2 regions of the Streptomyces sp. NBC_00057 genome follow, and region 1 is predicted to be linked to the other one. Evidence: riboswitches for the same ligand, from Rfam matches in the RefSeq annotation. Region 1 holds a riboswitch; the other holds the start of a gene.
What was found. A riboswitch is a leader RNA that binds a small molecule or an ion and turns the genes downstream of it on or off. The one in region 1 is predicted to bind glycine.

Region 1 (7,465 bases):
ATGCGGTACGGGCCGGCCGGCCCGAAGAGCAGCGGGGACAAGGGATGGGGCACCGCGCCCACTGTCCAGTGTGCGCGGTGCCCCGCCCGAAACGTGACGAACTGTGTCCCGGATTACTTCGGGACAACCTGTGACCCGGACTACTTCAGGCCGGGATACAGCGGGAACTTCTCGGCCAGCGCGACGACGCGGGCCTTCAGGGCATCCGCGTCGTAGGACGGCTTGAGCGCCGACGCGATGATCTCCGCGACCTCGGTGAAGTCCTCGGCCTGGAAACCGCGGGTGGCCAGGGCCGGCGTACCGATCCGCAGACCCGAGGTGACCATCGGCGGCCGCGGGTCGTTCGGGATGGCGTTCCGGTTGACCGTGATGCCCAGCTCGTGCAGCCGGTCCTCGGCCTGCTGGCCGTCCAGCTCGGAGTTGCGCAGGTCGACGAGGACCAGGTGGACGTCGGTACCGCCGGACAGCACGGAGACGCCGACCTCGGTGACGTCCGGCTGGACCAGGCGCTCGGCGAGGATGCGGGCGCCGTCCAGGGTGCGCTGCTGGCGCTCCTTGAACTCCTCGGTCGCCGCGACCTTGAACGAGACCGCCTTGGCCGCGATCACGTGCTCCAGCGGACCACCCTGCTGGCCCGGGAAGACCGCGGAGTTGATCTTCTTGGCGAGCTCCTGCGTCGACAGGATGACGCCACCGCGCGGACCGCCGAGGGTCTTGTGCGTGGTGGTCGTGACGACATGGGCGTGCGGCACCGGGTTGGGGTGCAGACCCGCGGCAACCAGGCCGGCGAAGTGCGCCATGTCGACCATCAGGTACGCGCCGACCTCGTCCGCGATGCGGCGGAAGGCGGCGAAGTCCAGCTGACGGGGGTACGCGGACCAGCCGGCGACGATCAGCTTCGGCTTGGACTCCTTGGCCAGACGCTCGACCTCGGCCATGTCCACGACGCCGGTCTCGTCGACGTGGTACGGGACCACGTTGTAGAGCTTGCCGGAGAAGTTGATCTTCATGCCGTGGGTCAGGTGGCCGCCGTGGGCCAGGCTCAGGCCCATGATCGTGTCGCCCGGCTTCAGCAGCGCGAACATCGCGGCGGCGTTGGCCTGCGCACCGGAGTGCGGCTGGACGTTCGCGGCCTCGGCGCCGAACAGCGCCTTGATGCGATCGATGGCGATCTGCTCGACGACGTCGACGTGCTCGCAGCCGCCGTAGTAGCGGCGGCCGGGGTAGCCCTCGGCGTACTTGTTGGTGAGGACGGAGCCCTGGGCCTCCATGACCGCGACCGGAGCGAAGTTCTCCGAGGCGATCATCTCGAGGGTGGACTGCTGACGGTGGAGCTCGGCGTCGACAGCGGCGGCGACGTCCGGGTCCAGCTCGTGGAGGGAGGAGTTGAGAAGCGACATCAGGTGGTCCCTTTGGGTCTCAGTTGCCGGAGAACTCGGTGTACTCGTCGGCGGAGAGCAGGTCCTTCGGCTCCTCCGCCATACGTACCTTGAACAGCCAGCCGCCCTCGAAGGGAGCGGAGTTCACCAGCGACGGGTCGTCCACGACGTCCTGGTTCGCGGCGGTGACCTCACCGGTCACCGGCGAGTACAGGTCGCTCACCGACTTGGTCGACTCCAGCTCACCGCAGGTCTCGCCCGCGGTCACCGTGTCACCGACCTCGGGGAGCTGGGCGTAGACGACATCGCCGAGCGCGTTGGCGGCGAACTCGGTGATACCGATCGTGGCCACACCGTCCTCGACGGCCGACAGCCACTCGTGCTCCTTGCTGTAACGCAGCTGCTGGGGGTTGCTCATGACCTGAATTCTCCTGTACGCGGGGGAGTGCTGATGAACGGTGGTCTTACGGTGTGAGACGCGACTGCGTCACTTCCGATGTGCGCGGACGTCACTTCTGGCGCTTGTAGAAGGGCAGCGCCACGACCTCGTACGGCTCGTGGCTGCCCCGGATGTCCACTCCGACGCCCGCGGCACCGGGCGTGGCGTGCGCGGCGTCCACGTACGCGATGGCGATCGGCTTGCCCAGGGTGGGCGACGGGGCACCCGAGGTGACCTCGCCGACGACCTCGCCCCCGGCGACCACGGAAAAACCGGCGCGCGGCACCCGGCGGCCCTCGGCGATCAGCCCGACCAGCTTGCGGGGCGGAGCGGTCTCGGCGCGCTCGGCGGCGGCCTGGAGGGCCTTGCGGCCGACGAAGTCGCCCTCCTTCTCGAACTTCACGACCCGGCCCAGGCCGGCGTCGAAGGGGGTCAGCTCGGTGGTCAGCTCGTGCCCGTAGAGCGGCATGCCGGCCTCCAGGCGCAGCGTGTCGCGGCAGGAGAGCCCGCACGGGATCAGGCCGTGGGACGCGCCCGCCTCGGTGAGGGCCTTCCACAGGTGCTCGGCGTGCTCGGGGGCGACGAACAGCTCGAAGCCGTCCTCGCCGGTGTAGCCGGTACGGGCGATCAGGGCGGGGACACCGGCGACCGTGCCGGGCAGACCGGCGTAGTACTTCAGACCGTCCAGGTCGGCATCGGTGACGGAGGCCAGGATGGCGGGGGACTCGGGGCCCTGGACGGCGAGCAGCGCGTACGCGTCGCGGTCGTCGCGCACCTCGGCGTCGAAGCCGTCGGCCCGCGCGGTCAGCGCGTCCAGCACGATCTGGGCGTTCCCGGCGTTGGCGACGACCATGTATTCGGTGTCACCCAAGCGGTAGACGATGAGGTCGTCCAGGATCCCGCCGTCCTCGGCACAGATCATCGTGTAGCGGGCGCGGCCCACGGCGACGGTGCCGATGTTGCCGACCAGCGCGAAGTTCAGGAAGGCCGCGGCCGCGGGGCCGGTGACGGTGATCTCGCCCATGTGCGACAGGTCGAAGAGACCGGCCCTGGTGCGCACCGCGTTGTGCTCGTCGCGCTCGCTGGCGTACCGCAGGGGCATGTCCCAGCCCGCGAAGTCGGTCATGGTCGCGCCCAGCGAACGGTGCAGGGCATCGAGGGCGGTGAGGCGGGGGGCGGTGCTCATGGATATGGCTCCCAGGGCATGACGACGAGGACAATCCCTCCCCATCTGTCATCGGAACCTGAGAGGTTCGCCGAGAGCCCCTGAAGGGTTCGGCTTGCACCTTGGGTGGAGCCGCAGAGCGGCCCGCTTTTCAGATCTGCCTCATCCACGCGGTACGGGGCCTGAGAGATTCAAGGGAGGAACTTGCTCCTTCGGCGCCCGGCACATGCAGTGACCGGAACTCTCCCGCGCGGATTCAAGCGGCCTTTATGCAGTTGGCCGGGTCATCATCGCACGCATCGCGCCGGAGTGGGCCCCCGGTCCCGCATGGGAATTCAGCGGCGTGGACGGTTGTGCCGCATTACCTTTTCTTTACACTTCATGGGCATACGTGGGGTGACCCGACAGGGGAGGGCGATGACGTTGCAGCGGTACGCGACGACCGCGGGGGTCGCGCAAGGCGCGATGCCCGCACAGCCAGGGGCTCCGGCCACGGAGACACTCGGCACGCACGCGCCCGTCGTGCGGGATCTGCGGGAGCGGGCCGGGCGCAGCCCGCACAGCCTGCACTTCGCGGCGGGCGACGTGGTGGTGGTCTCCGGGCTGCCCGGCAGCGGCAAATCGACGCTCATCCGGCGGGCGGTCACAACGGTCCGTGCCATCGACTCCCAGGACACCCGGGACCGCTGGGCGGAGCTGATGCCCCGTTTACTCCCGTACGCCCTCTACCGCCCCCTCGTCCGTGTCGCCCACTACTGGGGACTGTGGCGGGCGCTGCGCTCCGGCGAGTCCGTCGTCGTCCACGACTGCGGAACCCAGACGTGGGTACGCGGCTGGCTGGCCCGTGACGCGCGGCGCCGGGGCCGCGTCCTCCACCTCGTCCTGCTCGACGTCACACCGCAGACGGCGAGGGAGGGCCAGCGGGAGCGCGGGCGCGGGGTCTCCGGATATGCGTTCGCCCGGCATCGCAGGGCGGTGGGGAGGCTGCTGCGGAACACCGAGACCGGTCTGCTGCCGCCCGGGTGCGTTTCGGCGGTGCTGCTGGACCGGGAAGCGGCGGGGAAGCTGGGCCGGATCGCGTTCGCGGACGCATAGGGCCTGGGGGGTGAGGGGCCAAAGGGCCTGGCGGCCGGACGTTAATCTTCTGCCGGAAGGCTCGGGCAAGAAGGGGAAGCAGTGGACATTCCGGCACAGGTCCAGTCCCATCCGCAGAGCGGATGGCCGGCCAATGAGCTCGAAGAAGTTCTGATGGCCTCGGTGGGCAGCCCGGAGGCGGGCGGGCGGCTCGTCGAGGTACTCGGGCGCAGCCACGTCTGGGTGCCCCTGCCGGGCGGCGGCGGACCCGACTCCCCCGACCTGGACCTGCCCACGCTGGAGATCGAGGGCGCCGCGTACGTTCCCGTGTTCAGCTCCGAACAGCAGTTCCTCGCCTGCGTCGGCACCGCCATGTCCTTCACCGTCGCGCCCGCCCGCGAGTTCGCCCGTGGCCTGCCCCCGCAGCTCGGCATCGCGGTGAACCCGGGCGGCGCCGTCGGGATGCCGCTGCCGCCGCCCGCCGTGGCCGAGCTCTGCCGTGCCGGACGCACCCCGCTGGACGGGCCGGCCAGCGGAGGCAGGGTCCGGCTGTACGAGCCGGCCTGGCAGGAGGAGCCCGTCGACTTCCTCGCCGCGGCGGCCGGCGAATTCGAGGAGAGCGGTGTCGTGCTCACCGCACGCCGGGCGCTGGCCAGCATCGAGGGCGGCGAGCCCGTCCTCTTCATCGGCGTCGAGTTCTCCACCTGGGAGGGCGCCGGGCGCAATGCCCCGATGGACGCCCTCGGCCGTGCGCTCGGCCGGGTCGAGGTGCCCTGGCCGGTCAATCTGGTCCTGCTCGACGTGGCGCAGGACCCGGTCGGCGACTGGATGCGGGAGAAGGTCCGGCCGTTCTACCGGCGCGCGGGCCAGTAGCGCCCGCGGACGCCTTCGGAGCGGATCACCTCGTCGACCCAAGGCGTCAAGTCGGTGTCAGGACCGGCGCATAAGCTGGTTTGATGGCTGGTGCCTCGGCACCATGCCGCACCCGTGTGCCCCGGGAGCGGCGGGCCGACACAGTGGATCGAAGAGGGGCGGGACCAGGTGAGTGCGTCAGGCACCGCGGCGGCCGGGCAGGTCGAGCACATGCTGCGCCAAGTGACGCCCGGGCGCTACGACGCGTACGAGGCACTGCTGCAGGCCCTCTCGAACGGCCGGATCTGGATGCTCCTCTGGCACGGCCAGGCGGGCTCGCCCGACGCCCAGTACGGAAACATGGAGATCGACGGCCTCGGCTACGCGCCCTGTGTGACGTCCGCCCAGGAGCTCTCGGCCAGCGGCTGGAACCGGGCCCATGAACTGGTCGGCGGCCGCGACATCGCCCGCGCCCTCTTCCCCGACCGCTGGGGCATCTGGCTCAACCCGCACGCCCCGGGTGGCGGCGTAGGCATCCCCTGGCTGGATCTGCGCCGGATCGCCACCGGCCTCGACCGGATGCCCGCGGGCCCGCTCCGGCTCACCGAACCGGCCATCGAGATCCCGCAGTTCTACGCCCTGCTCTCACAGAACGCCCATCACACCCCCGCGATCCGCTCGCTGCGCCGCGCCTGGGTCCAGCCCGCGCTCGGCGTCCCGTATCTCGCCATCGGTCTCGACCTCTACGACACGAGCCAGACCTCGGTCGACGCGGTGCGCGCGATGATGCAGCAGTCGATCGGCGCGGTCCCGGAGGGGCTGCCCGTCTCCACCGTCGCGATGTCCGACGAGTACGACCCGGTCGCGATGTGGCTGCGTGCCAACTCCCGTCCGTTCTACGACCGCGAGGCCCACGCACCGGCGGACCCGGTGGCGGGCTACGGCTATCCGCCGCCGCAGGGCGCGTACTGATCCTGCCGGCAGCGGAGTTGCACCTCCCCGGCAACCGAAATGTCGCTGTACGCACCCGACTTCCGGAATGCGGCCACCCGCTCCCGTCCGCGCCCGGGCGAACCGGCACGTCGCCCAAACCCTCGCTACGGGCCGGAACTTCCCCATGTCCGAGATTTCCGTGCTGGGGGTGTCTGATGGTGAAAGCGACGCGAATCTGCGCGCGTGCCCCCTTCCACCTCAACTGCCCTGTGTTCGAGGGGCGTTCACTTCCGTCCGGATAACGGAACACCCCTGACCGCATCACGGTTAGGCATCCATTCGCCTGACGGTATGGCTACCTCGCGCGACGGCAATGAAGACTCCCGCAGCAAGGGCGTCTTGCCGCCTCTGCGTACGACTGACTGATCGCGCCGCCACAGCGGCCAGTTCGGCCCGGCCACCGCCGGTTGAGAGGGGTCCTTGCCACGATGACGGCACCACTGCACGAGCCGACCAAGGAAGCGGACTCGATCGCGACCGACGGTCCCGCAGCCGACTCCGGCGTGAAGAAGGTCGAGGGACGGTCTCTCAAGCAGATCGCCTGGAGCCGTCTGAAGCAGGACAAGGTCGCGCTGACGGGCGGCATCACCGTGCTCGTCCTGGTCGTGGTGGCGGTCTTCGCGCCGCTCATCGTGAGCCTGTTCGGGCACCCGCCGAACGAATTCCACCAGGACATGCTCGACCCGCTGACCAATCTCCCCAAGGGCGACCTCGGCGGCGTGAGCGGCGACTACCTCTTCGGCGTCGAGCCCAACAAGGGGCGCGACATCTTCAGCCGGATCGTCTACGGCGCCCGGATCTCGCTGCTCGTGGCGTTCCTGGCGGCCCTGGTCGCCGTGGCGCTCGGCACGCTCTTCGGGATCATCGCCGGCTACTTCGGCGGCTGGGTGGACGCGGTGATCAGCCGGGTGATGGACGTGCTGCTGTCCTTCCCGCAGCTCCTCTTCATCATCTCCCTCGTCTCGGTCCTCCCCGACGACCTGCTCGGTCTCACCGGCAGCGGGGTGCGCATCGCCGTACTCATCGCCGTCATCGGCTTCTTCGGATGGCCGTACGTGGGACGCATCGTCCGCGGACAGACGCTTTCGCTGCGTGAACGCGAGTACGTGGAAGCCGCGCGCAGCCTCGGCGGCGGGCGGGCACACATCCTCTTCCGTGAGCTGCTGCCGAACCTGGTGGCGCCGATCACCGTCTACGCGACGCTCATGATCCCCACCAACATCCTCACCGAAGCGGCCCTCAGCTTCCTCGGCGCCGGTGTGCGGCCGCCCACGGCCTCCTGGGGCGGAATGCTGCGGGACGCCCTGGAGACGTACGAGCACGACCCGATGTTCATGGTCTTCCCCGGCGTGACGATCTTCATCACCGTACTGGCCTTCAACCTCTTCGGGGACGGGCTGCGCGACGCCCTGGATCCCAAGGGGACCCGATAGCCCACGACTTGCCCCTGCCGCACTGTCAGGTGGCTCTTCCCATGGTTCTCCGGCAAGCAACGGCCTGGGACCGCGATCTCGGAGGTTACGAGAAAATGTCCACAGTTACCTCGAAACGACGGCTCACCGC
Region 2 (7,465 bases), 4.7 Mb from region 1:
AGGCGCACGGCGGCTCGCTGCACCGTATGGCGTTCGGGTACGACGACCGGCCCGTGGTCGCGGAGCGGGACGCGAAATCGGTGTCGGTCGAGGACACCTTCGACGCGGATCTGCACGACCGGGTGCGGGTCAGGACGGAGGTGGAACGGCTGGCCGACCGATGCGTCCAGCGACTGCGCGGCGCGGGGCGCTCCGGGCGGACGGTGGTGCTGAAGGTACGGCGGTACGACTTCTCCACGCTCACAAGGTCCGAGACGCTGCGTGGGCCCACGGACGACCCGGCAGTGGTCCGGGAGGCCGCCGCACGGCTCCTGGAGGCCGTGGACACCACCGGAGGGGTACGGCTCCTGGGGGTGGGCGTCACGGGGCTTGCCGACTACACGCAGGAAGACCTCTTCGCCCAGGCCGCCGGTGAGCAGGCCGCAACCGGGGAAGCCACCGAGGAGGAGACAGCGCCGGGGGGCGATGGGAACAAGCTGGTGGACGGTGCGCGGGAGGAGGTCCAGGAGACCGCCGAGCAGCTCGCCGCACGGCGCTGGCCCGCCGGACACGACGTACGTCATGACACCTACGGCCATGGCTGGGTGCAGGGCAGCGGTGTCGGCCGGGTGACGGTGCGGTTCGAGGAACCCGGATCCGCGCCCGGCCGGGTGCGTACGTTCCGCATCGACGATCCGGAACTGCAGCCGGCCGATCCGCTGCCGCTGGTGCGGAACCCGGTGGACTACTCGTCCTGGCCGGCCAGTCTGCCGAAATCCTTGTCCGGGCCGGTCTCCTCGGGCGGGGAGTCCAGACCGTAGTGCCGGTAGAGCTGGAGTTCCTGTTCCGGTGAGAGATGGCGGCCTACGCCGAAGTCAGGCGCGTCCTTGATCAGCGCACGGTCGAAGGGGACGCGGAGCGAATCCTCCACGAATTCGCTGGGTTCCAGCGGAACGAAGGCGTCCCGGCTGAACAGTCCGGTACGTACGGCCGCCCACTCGGGCACACCGGTCGCGTCGTCGAGGTACACCTCGTCCACGGTTCCGATCTTGGTGCCCTTCCGGTCGAACGCTTTGCGGCCGATCAGGCGGCGCGGATCGATGTCGGTCTGCACGGTCCCTCCCACTGGTCGCGGCTACTCCACAAGCACTACAGAAGTGCAGATCCGGGGGGTTGGCCACTCGAGAATTCCGCCGCGAACCCCGCTGGTAGGCTGGTGATGGCTGCTGACCCCGTGCGGGAGAGTCCTCCGGAGCGAATCCGAAGGCGCCGAAGGAGCAAATCCTCCCCGGAATCTCTCAGGCCCCCGTACCGCACGGACGAGGTCACTCTGGAAAGCAGGGCGGGTTTCGTGCGGCCAGTGCCGGTACGGTTCCCTTCCTCACCGACGGTGAAAGCCGGTACGCCGCAGGGCGCGCCGGTGAAGCTCTCAGGTTGAGATGACAGAGGGGGAGGCCGTTCGGGCACCCACGCCGTGGTGCCCCTCGCAGGTCGTGACAGACCAGGAGGCCTCCACCATGACCCCCCGTCGCACTCCGCTTTCCCAGCTGGAGCAGGGCATCCCCTTCGAACAGCGCCACATCGGACCCGATGCCGAGGCGCAGGCGAAGATGCTCGCCCAGGTCGGTTACGGCTCGCTCGACGACCTGACCGCGGCCGCGGTGCCCGATGTCATCAAGAGCACGGAGGCGCTGCAGCTGCCGACGGCCCGCACCGAGGCCGAGGTCCTGGCCGAGCTGCGCTCCCTCGCCGACCGCAACCAGGTCCTCGCCCCGATGATCGGGCTCGGCTACTACGGCACCTTCACCCCGCCGGTGATCCTCCGCAACGTCATGGAGAACCCCGCCTGGTACACGGCCTACACGCCGTACCAGCCGGAGATCTCGCAGGGCCGACTCGAGGCCCTCCTCAACTTCCAGACGATGGTCGCCGAGCTGACCGGGCTGCCCACCTCCGGCGCCTCGCTGCTCGACGAGGGCACCGCGGCCGCCGAGGCGATGGCGCTGGCGCGGCGCGTCGGCAAGGTCAAGAACGGCGTCTTCCTGGTCGACGCCGACACCCTGCCGCAGACGATTGCCGTCATCGAGACCCGCGCCGAGCCGGCCGGCGTCGAGGTCGTCGTCGCTGACCTCTCCGACGGCATCCCGGCGGAGGTCGCCGAGCGCGGCGTCTTCGGTGTCCTGGTGCAGTACCCGGGCGCCTCCGGGGCGGTACGGAACATCAAGCCCGTCATCGAGCAGGCCCACGAGCTCGGTGCGATCGTCACGGTCGCCGCCGATCTGCTGGCCCTGACCCTGCTCACCTCACCGGGCGACCTGGGCGCGGACATCGCGGTCGGCACCACGCAGCGCTTCGGTGTACCGATGGGCTTCGGTGGACCGCACGCAGGCTTCATGGCCGTACGCGAGAAGTTCGCCCGCAGCCTGCCGGGCCGCCTCGTCGGCGTTTCCGTCGACGCGGACGGCAACAAGGCATACCGGCTGGCCCTGCAGACCCGCGAGCAGCACATCCGCCGCGAGAAGGCCACCAGCAACATCTGTACCGCTCAGGTGTTGCTTGCCGTCATGGCCGGGATGTACGCCGTCTACCACGGCCCGGACGGGCTGCGGACGATCGCTCAGCGCACCCACCGCTACGCGACGATCCTGGCCGAGGGCCTGCGTGCCTCCGGCATCGATGTCGTGACCGGCGCCTACTTCGACACCCTCACCGTGCGTGTCCCGGGGAAGGCCGCCGATGTCGTGGCCGACGCCCGCGAGCGCGGTGTCAATCTGCGGCTCGTAGACGCAGACCTGGTCTCCCTCGCGTGCGACGAGACCACCACGCGTACGCAGATCGCCGCTGTCTGGGCCGCCTTCGGCGCCGACGGGGACATCGAGGCACTGGACGCCGCGGCTGCCGACGCGCTGCCCGAGGGCTTGCTGCGCACCGACGAGATCCTCACCCACCCGGTCTTCCATCAGCACCGTTCCGAGACCGCGATGCTGCGCTACCTGCGCAAGCTCGCCGACCGGGACTACGCACTGGACCGCGGAATGATCCCGCTCGGCTCCTGCACCATGAAGCTGAACGCGACCACCGAGATGGAGTCGATCACCTGGCCCGAGTTCGGCGCACTGCACCCCTTCGCGCCGGCCGAGCAGGCGCAGGGCTTCCTCACCCTCATCCGTGAGCTTGAAGAGCGCCTCGCCGAGGTCACCGGGTACGACGCGGTCTCGATCCAGCCGAACGCCGGATCGCAGGGCGAGTTCGCCGGCCTCCTGGCCGTGCGTGCGTACCACCGGGCCAACGGCGACAACCAGCGGACCATCTGCCTCATCCCGTCCTCCGCGCACGGCACCAACGCCGCCAGCGCCGTGATGGCCGGCATGAAGGTCGTCGTGGTGAAGACCGCCGACGACGGCGAGGTCGACATCGAGGACCTCCGCGCCAAGATCGAGAAGCACCGCGACGAGCTCGCCGTGCTCATGATCACGTACCCGTCGACGCACGGTGTGTTCGAGGAGCACGTCGCCGACATCTGCGCCGAGGTGCACGACGCCGGCGGTCAGGTCTACGTCGACGGTGCCAACCTCAACGCGCTGGTCGGCCTCGCCAAGCCGGGACGGTTCGGTGGCGACGTCTCGCACCTGAACCTGCACAAGACCTTCTGCATCCCGCACGGCGGCGGCGGTCCCGGCGTCGGCCCGGTCGGTGTCCGCGCGCACCTCGCGCCGTACCTGCCGAACCACCCGCTGCAGCCTGTGGCGGGCCCCGAGACCGGTGTCGGACCGATCTCGGCCGCTCCGTGGGGCTCGGCCGGTATTCTCCCCATCTCCTGGGCGTACGTACGCCTGATGGGCGGGGAGGGCCTGAAGCGTGCGACGCAGGTTGCCGTACTCGCCGCCAACTACATCGCCAAGCGTCTCGAACCGCACTACCCGATCCTGTACAACGGCCCGGCGGGGCTCGTCGCGCACGAGTGCATCGTGGACCTGCGGCCGATCTCCAAGGCCACCGGCGTCAGCGTCGACGACATTGCCAAGCGTCTGATCGACTACGGCTTCCACTCGCCGACCATGTCGTTCCCGGTCGCCGGGACGCTGATGATCGAGCCGACCGAGAGCGAGAACCTCGCGGAGCTCGACCGATTCTGCGACACGATGATCGCCATTCGTGGCGAGGTCGAGAAGGTGGCCTCCGGCGAGTGGAGCGCGGACGACAACCCGCTGAGCAACGCTCCGCACACCGCGGCGATGGTGGGCGGGGAGTGGGACCACGGCTACAGCCGTGAGGTAGCGGTCTTCCCGGCCGGAGTCTCGGCCGCAGACAAGTACTGGCCGCCGGTGCGCCGGATCGACGGTGCCTTCGGTGACCGCAACCTCGTCTGCTCCTGCCCGCCGCTGGACGAGTACGACAACTGAGCCATGAGCGGTAGGGCGTGACGCGGACATGCGTCGGGGCCGGTGCGGAGAGTTCTCCGGGCCGGCCCCAGTTCGTACCTGCCGCGTCAGGCGGCCTTCATCACCCGGCCGGTCTCCAGGGGCCGGTGCGGGGCGATGATCTGCCCGTCCGGGAGCAGCTCACCGGTGTCCTCGAAGAGCAGGACGCCGTTGCACAGCAGGCTCCAGCCCTGTTCCGGATGGTGTGCCGTCAGGCGGGCGGCTTCCCGGTCGGCTGAGTCGGCGGTCGGGCATGGTGGCTGGTGCTGGCACATGGATGGGTTCTTTCGCTGCGTTGTGGTGAATGTCCTGCGGCTTGATGAGGTTTTCATGGCCGCCCCCCCCCGTATCGATCGGTCCGGTCCCAGTGTTGCCCCACGGGCGTCAATCCGCAGGGATTTCGCAGCAGCACTTCTCCTTACTCCAAGGACGTGTCACCCGGCCGGACGGTTCACCGCAACCGAACTGTCACTTCGGGTGGTTCGGGGTGGCCGGACCGGGCTAGTCCAGATGGGCAGGATGTGCGCCCCGCAGCGCTGTGCCCCACCACCAGGGACGGTGGCGGGGCACAGCGCGGTGATGTGGGGTGCGGTTGTCGTCAGGCCGGTGATCCGAGCAGGGGGCCGGCGCCCGGGGTGATGCGCAGCGTCATCACGCGGAGCAGATCGGCGACCCGGTGCGGGCGATGCGCCGCGATACCCGGCGGTGCGGGTGCCAGCGGTACCAGGAGATCGGCGGGGGCGAGTGCCCCGCCGGAGGCGTCGGCCTCGGTGTCGGCGTGCAGCCACAGCGCCAGCATGTAGAGCTCCGGGATGGACAGCAGCCGTGGCTGGTAGTGCGGGGTCACCGTCTCGGCCTGGCGCACGGCGAGTTCGGTCGAGGCGATGTAGGGGCCCTCGAAGAAGTGCGAGAAGGTCCAGCCGTCCGGAGTGAGCATGGTGTCTGCCGCGGCGACGGCCTGCTCCGAGCTGCGGATCAGGAACCGCCACGCGGCAAGCCGGGTGGCGGGTGCGAGCCCGCTCGGGTCGATCCGGTCCAGTACATGGACGGGGAGCGGGAGTTCGGGGCTCAGTGGTCCCTGGGCGGCTCGGAGGGCAGGTGTGCGGGCCTCGCGGACTGCGGTGGGTGAACCGAGTGCCGCGAGAACGCTGCGCAGAGCGGGCGCGGGAGCCGGGGGAACATGCAGCGGCATAGTGGGTCGCCTCTCACTTCGGAGACACGGTGATGCGTGGGCGGGTGCAGACGGCGCTGTCGGCGTGCGGGGCCAGAGGAGGCCGGTGACTGGGCCGGTGCGTCAACTCTCTGCCTCGTCCGCGAAGTTTATACGACACGTGTTCACGCAGTGATTCCACTAGCCGTCGCAGGTATTGCCGACAAGGCGGTATCAAGACTTTATTATGCGGAGATTCTGCTGATTCGTCGTCAGCGGCGCAGCCACCGCCAGGGATTTTTCCCTGGACGCGGTCGGCCGAAACGCGTCGGCGTTTTCACCACGCGCCGGGCGGCGGAAACTGCGCACTGCACCATGCCGAGGGAATGTGCCCCGGACGGCCGCCCTCAGATTACTGGGTGCGCGGCGTTCGTGGGGCGTTATGGATCACCCGGCCTGGGCATTATCGATCGTGATGCGAGCGGCCTGGGCCGCGGGCCGCCCACTTGAGAGAGGGACGCTTCGATGGGGGAGAAGGTCGTGGCGGGCGCCTTTGATCTGTCCGATCGGCAGAGGTACCGGAGGAAGCTCCACCAGTGCCTGGAGGGGCTGGAGAGGCTCCTGGCGGAGCGGAGGTTCGACCGCCCCCGCAACCTCATGGGCATGGAGATCGAGCTGAATCTGGCAGGCTCCGACGGTATGCCGAAGATGATGAATGGGGAGGTGCTCCCGCGCATCGCGAGCCGTGATTTCCAGACCGAACTCGGGATGTTCAATTTGGAGGTGAACATAGTCCCGCACCGCCTGGACGGACGCGTTTTCGATCAGCTGGCGGAAGAGCTCAGGACCGGCCTCGGATATGCCCATCGGAAGGCGGGGGAGGTCGATGCCGGGATCATGATGATCGGAATTCTGCCCACCCTGGGCCGTCAGGACCTCGTTGCGGCGAACCTCTCGGACGTGGACCGCTACACACTGCTGAATGATCAAATGGTGGCTGCGCGGGGCGAGGTTTTCTCCCTCGATATCCAAGGCGTGGAACGATTGGTCTCTACCTCCTCCTCGATCACTCCTGAGGCCGCCTGCACATCGGTCCAGCTGCATCTGCAGGTGACACCGGCGCGCTTCGCGGCCGTATGGAACGCGGCCCAGGCTGTCGCCGGGGTCCAGATCGCTCTCGGTGCCAACTCGCCCTTCCTGTTCGGCAGGGAGCTGTGGCGGGAATCGCGGCCGCCGCTCTTCCAGCAGGCCACGGACACCAGGCCGCCCGAACTCCAGAACCAGGGGGTGCGGCCCAGGACCTGGTTCGGTGAGCGGTGGGTCGGTTCGGCGTACGAGCTCTTCGGGGAGAATCTGCGCTACTTCCCCCCGCTGCTGCCGATCTGTGACAAGGAGGACCCGCTGCGGGTGCTCGACGAGGGCGGGGTGCCGCGGCTGCAGGAGCTCGTGCTCCACAACGGTACGGTCTACCGCTGGAACCGGCCCGTGTACGGACTGGCCGACGGCGTACCCCATCTGCGGGTGGAGAACCGGGTCCTGCCCGCAGGCCCCACGGTCACCGATGTGATTGCCAACGCCGCCCTCTACTACGGGCTCGTGCGGGCGCTTGCCGAGGAATCCCGTCCGGTGTGGACCAGGCTCCCGTTCGCAGCAGCGGCCGAGAACTTCGACGCCGCCTGCCGTCACGGCATCGACGCGGAGCTGATCTGGCCCCGTCCCGGGCGTTCGGGCGGGCTGACCCGGGTGCCGGCCGTCAAGCTCGTACGGGACGAACTGCTGCCGCTGGCCGCTGCAGGGCTCGATGCCTGGAACATCGAGCCCACGGACCGCGACCGCTACCTCGGGGTCATCGAGGAGCGCTGCAAACGGCGGGTGAATGGAGCGTCCTGGCAGGTGGACACTTACCACCGGGCAC

Region 2: it holds a riboswitch for glycine, as region 1 does, so the genes downstream of both, gcvP (aminomethyl-transferring glycine dehydrogenase) here and gcvT (glycine cleavage system aminomethyltransferase GcvT) in region 1, are expected to answer to the same signal.

Annotation. Positions count from the first base shown of each region.
Region 1 covers NZ_CP108256.1:2,923,768-2,931,232, reverse strand. The annotation lists gene glyA (serine hydroxymethyltransferase) at 141-1,400, opposite strand; gene gcvH (glycine cleavage system protein GcvH) at 1,420-1,797, opposite strand; gene gcvT (glycine cleavage system aminomethyltransferase GcvT) at 1,889-3,004, opposite strand; glycine riboswitch at 3,145-3,242, opposite strand; gene OG953_RS13500 (AAA family ATPase) at 3,401-4,078, shown strand; gene OG953_RS13495 (enhanced serine sensitivity protein SseB) at 4,160-4,930, shown strand; gene OG953_RS13490 (enhanced serine sensitivity protein SseB C-terminal domain-containing protein) at 5,099-5,881, shown strand; gene OG953_RS13485 (ABC transporter permease) at 6,331-7,335, shown strand; gene OG953_RS13480 (ABC transporter substrate-binding protein) at 7,431-7,465, shown strand, end outside.
Region 2 covers NZ_CP108256.1:7,579,627-7,587,091, forward strand. The annotation lists gene OG953_RS35700 (DNA polymerase IV) at 1-800, shown strand, start outside; gene OG953_RS35705 (PRC-barrel domain-containing protein) at 725-1,093, opposite strand; glycine riboswitch at 1,207-1,303, shown strand; gene gcvP (aminomethyl-transferring glycine dehydrogenase) at 1,497-4,382, shown strand; gene OG953_RS35715 (DUF5999 family protein) at 4,469-4,675, opposite strand; gene OG953_RS35720 (hypothetical protein) at 4,999-5,592, opposite strand; gene OG953_RS35725 (glutamate-cysteine ligase family protein) at 6,076-7,465, shown strand, end outside.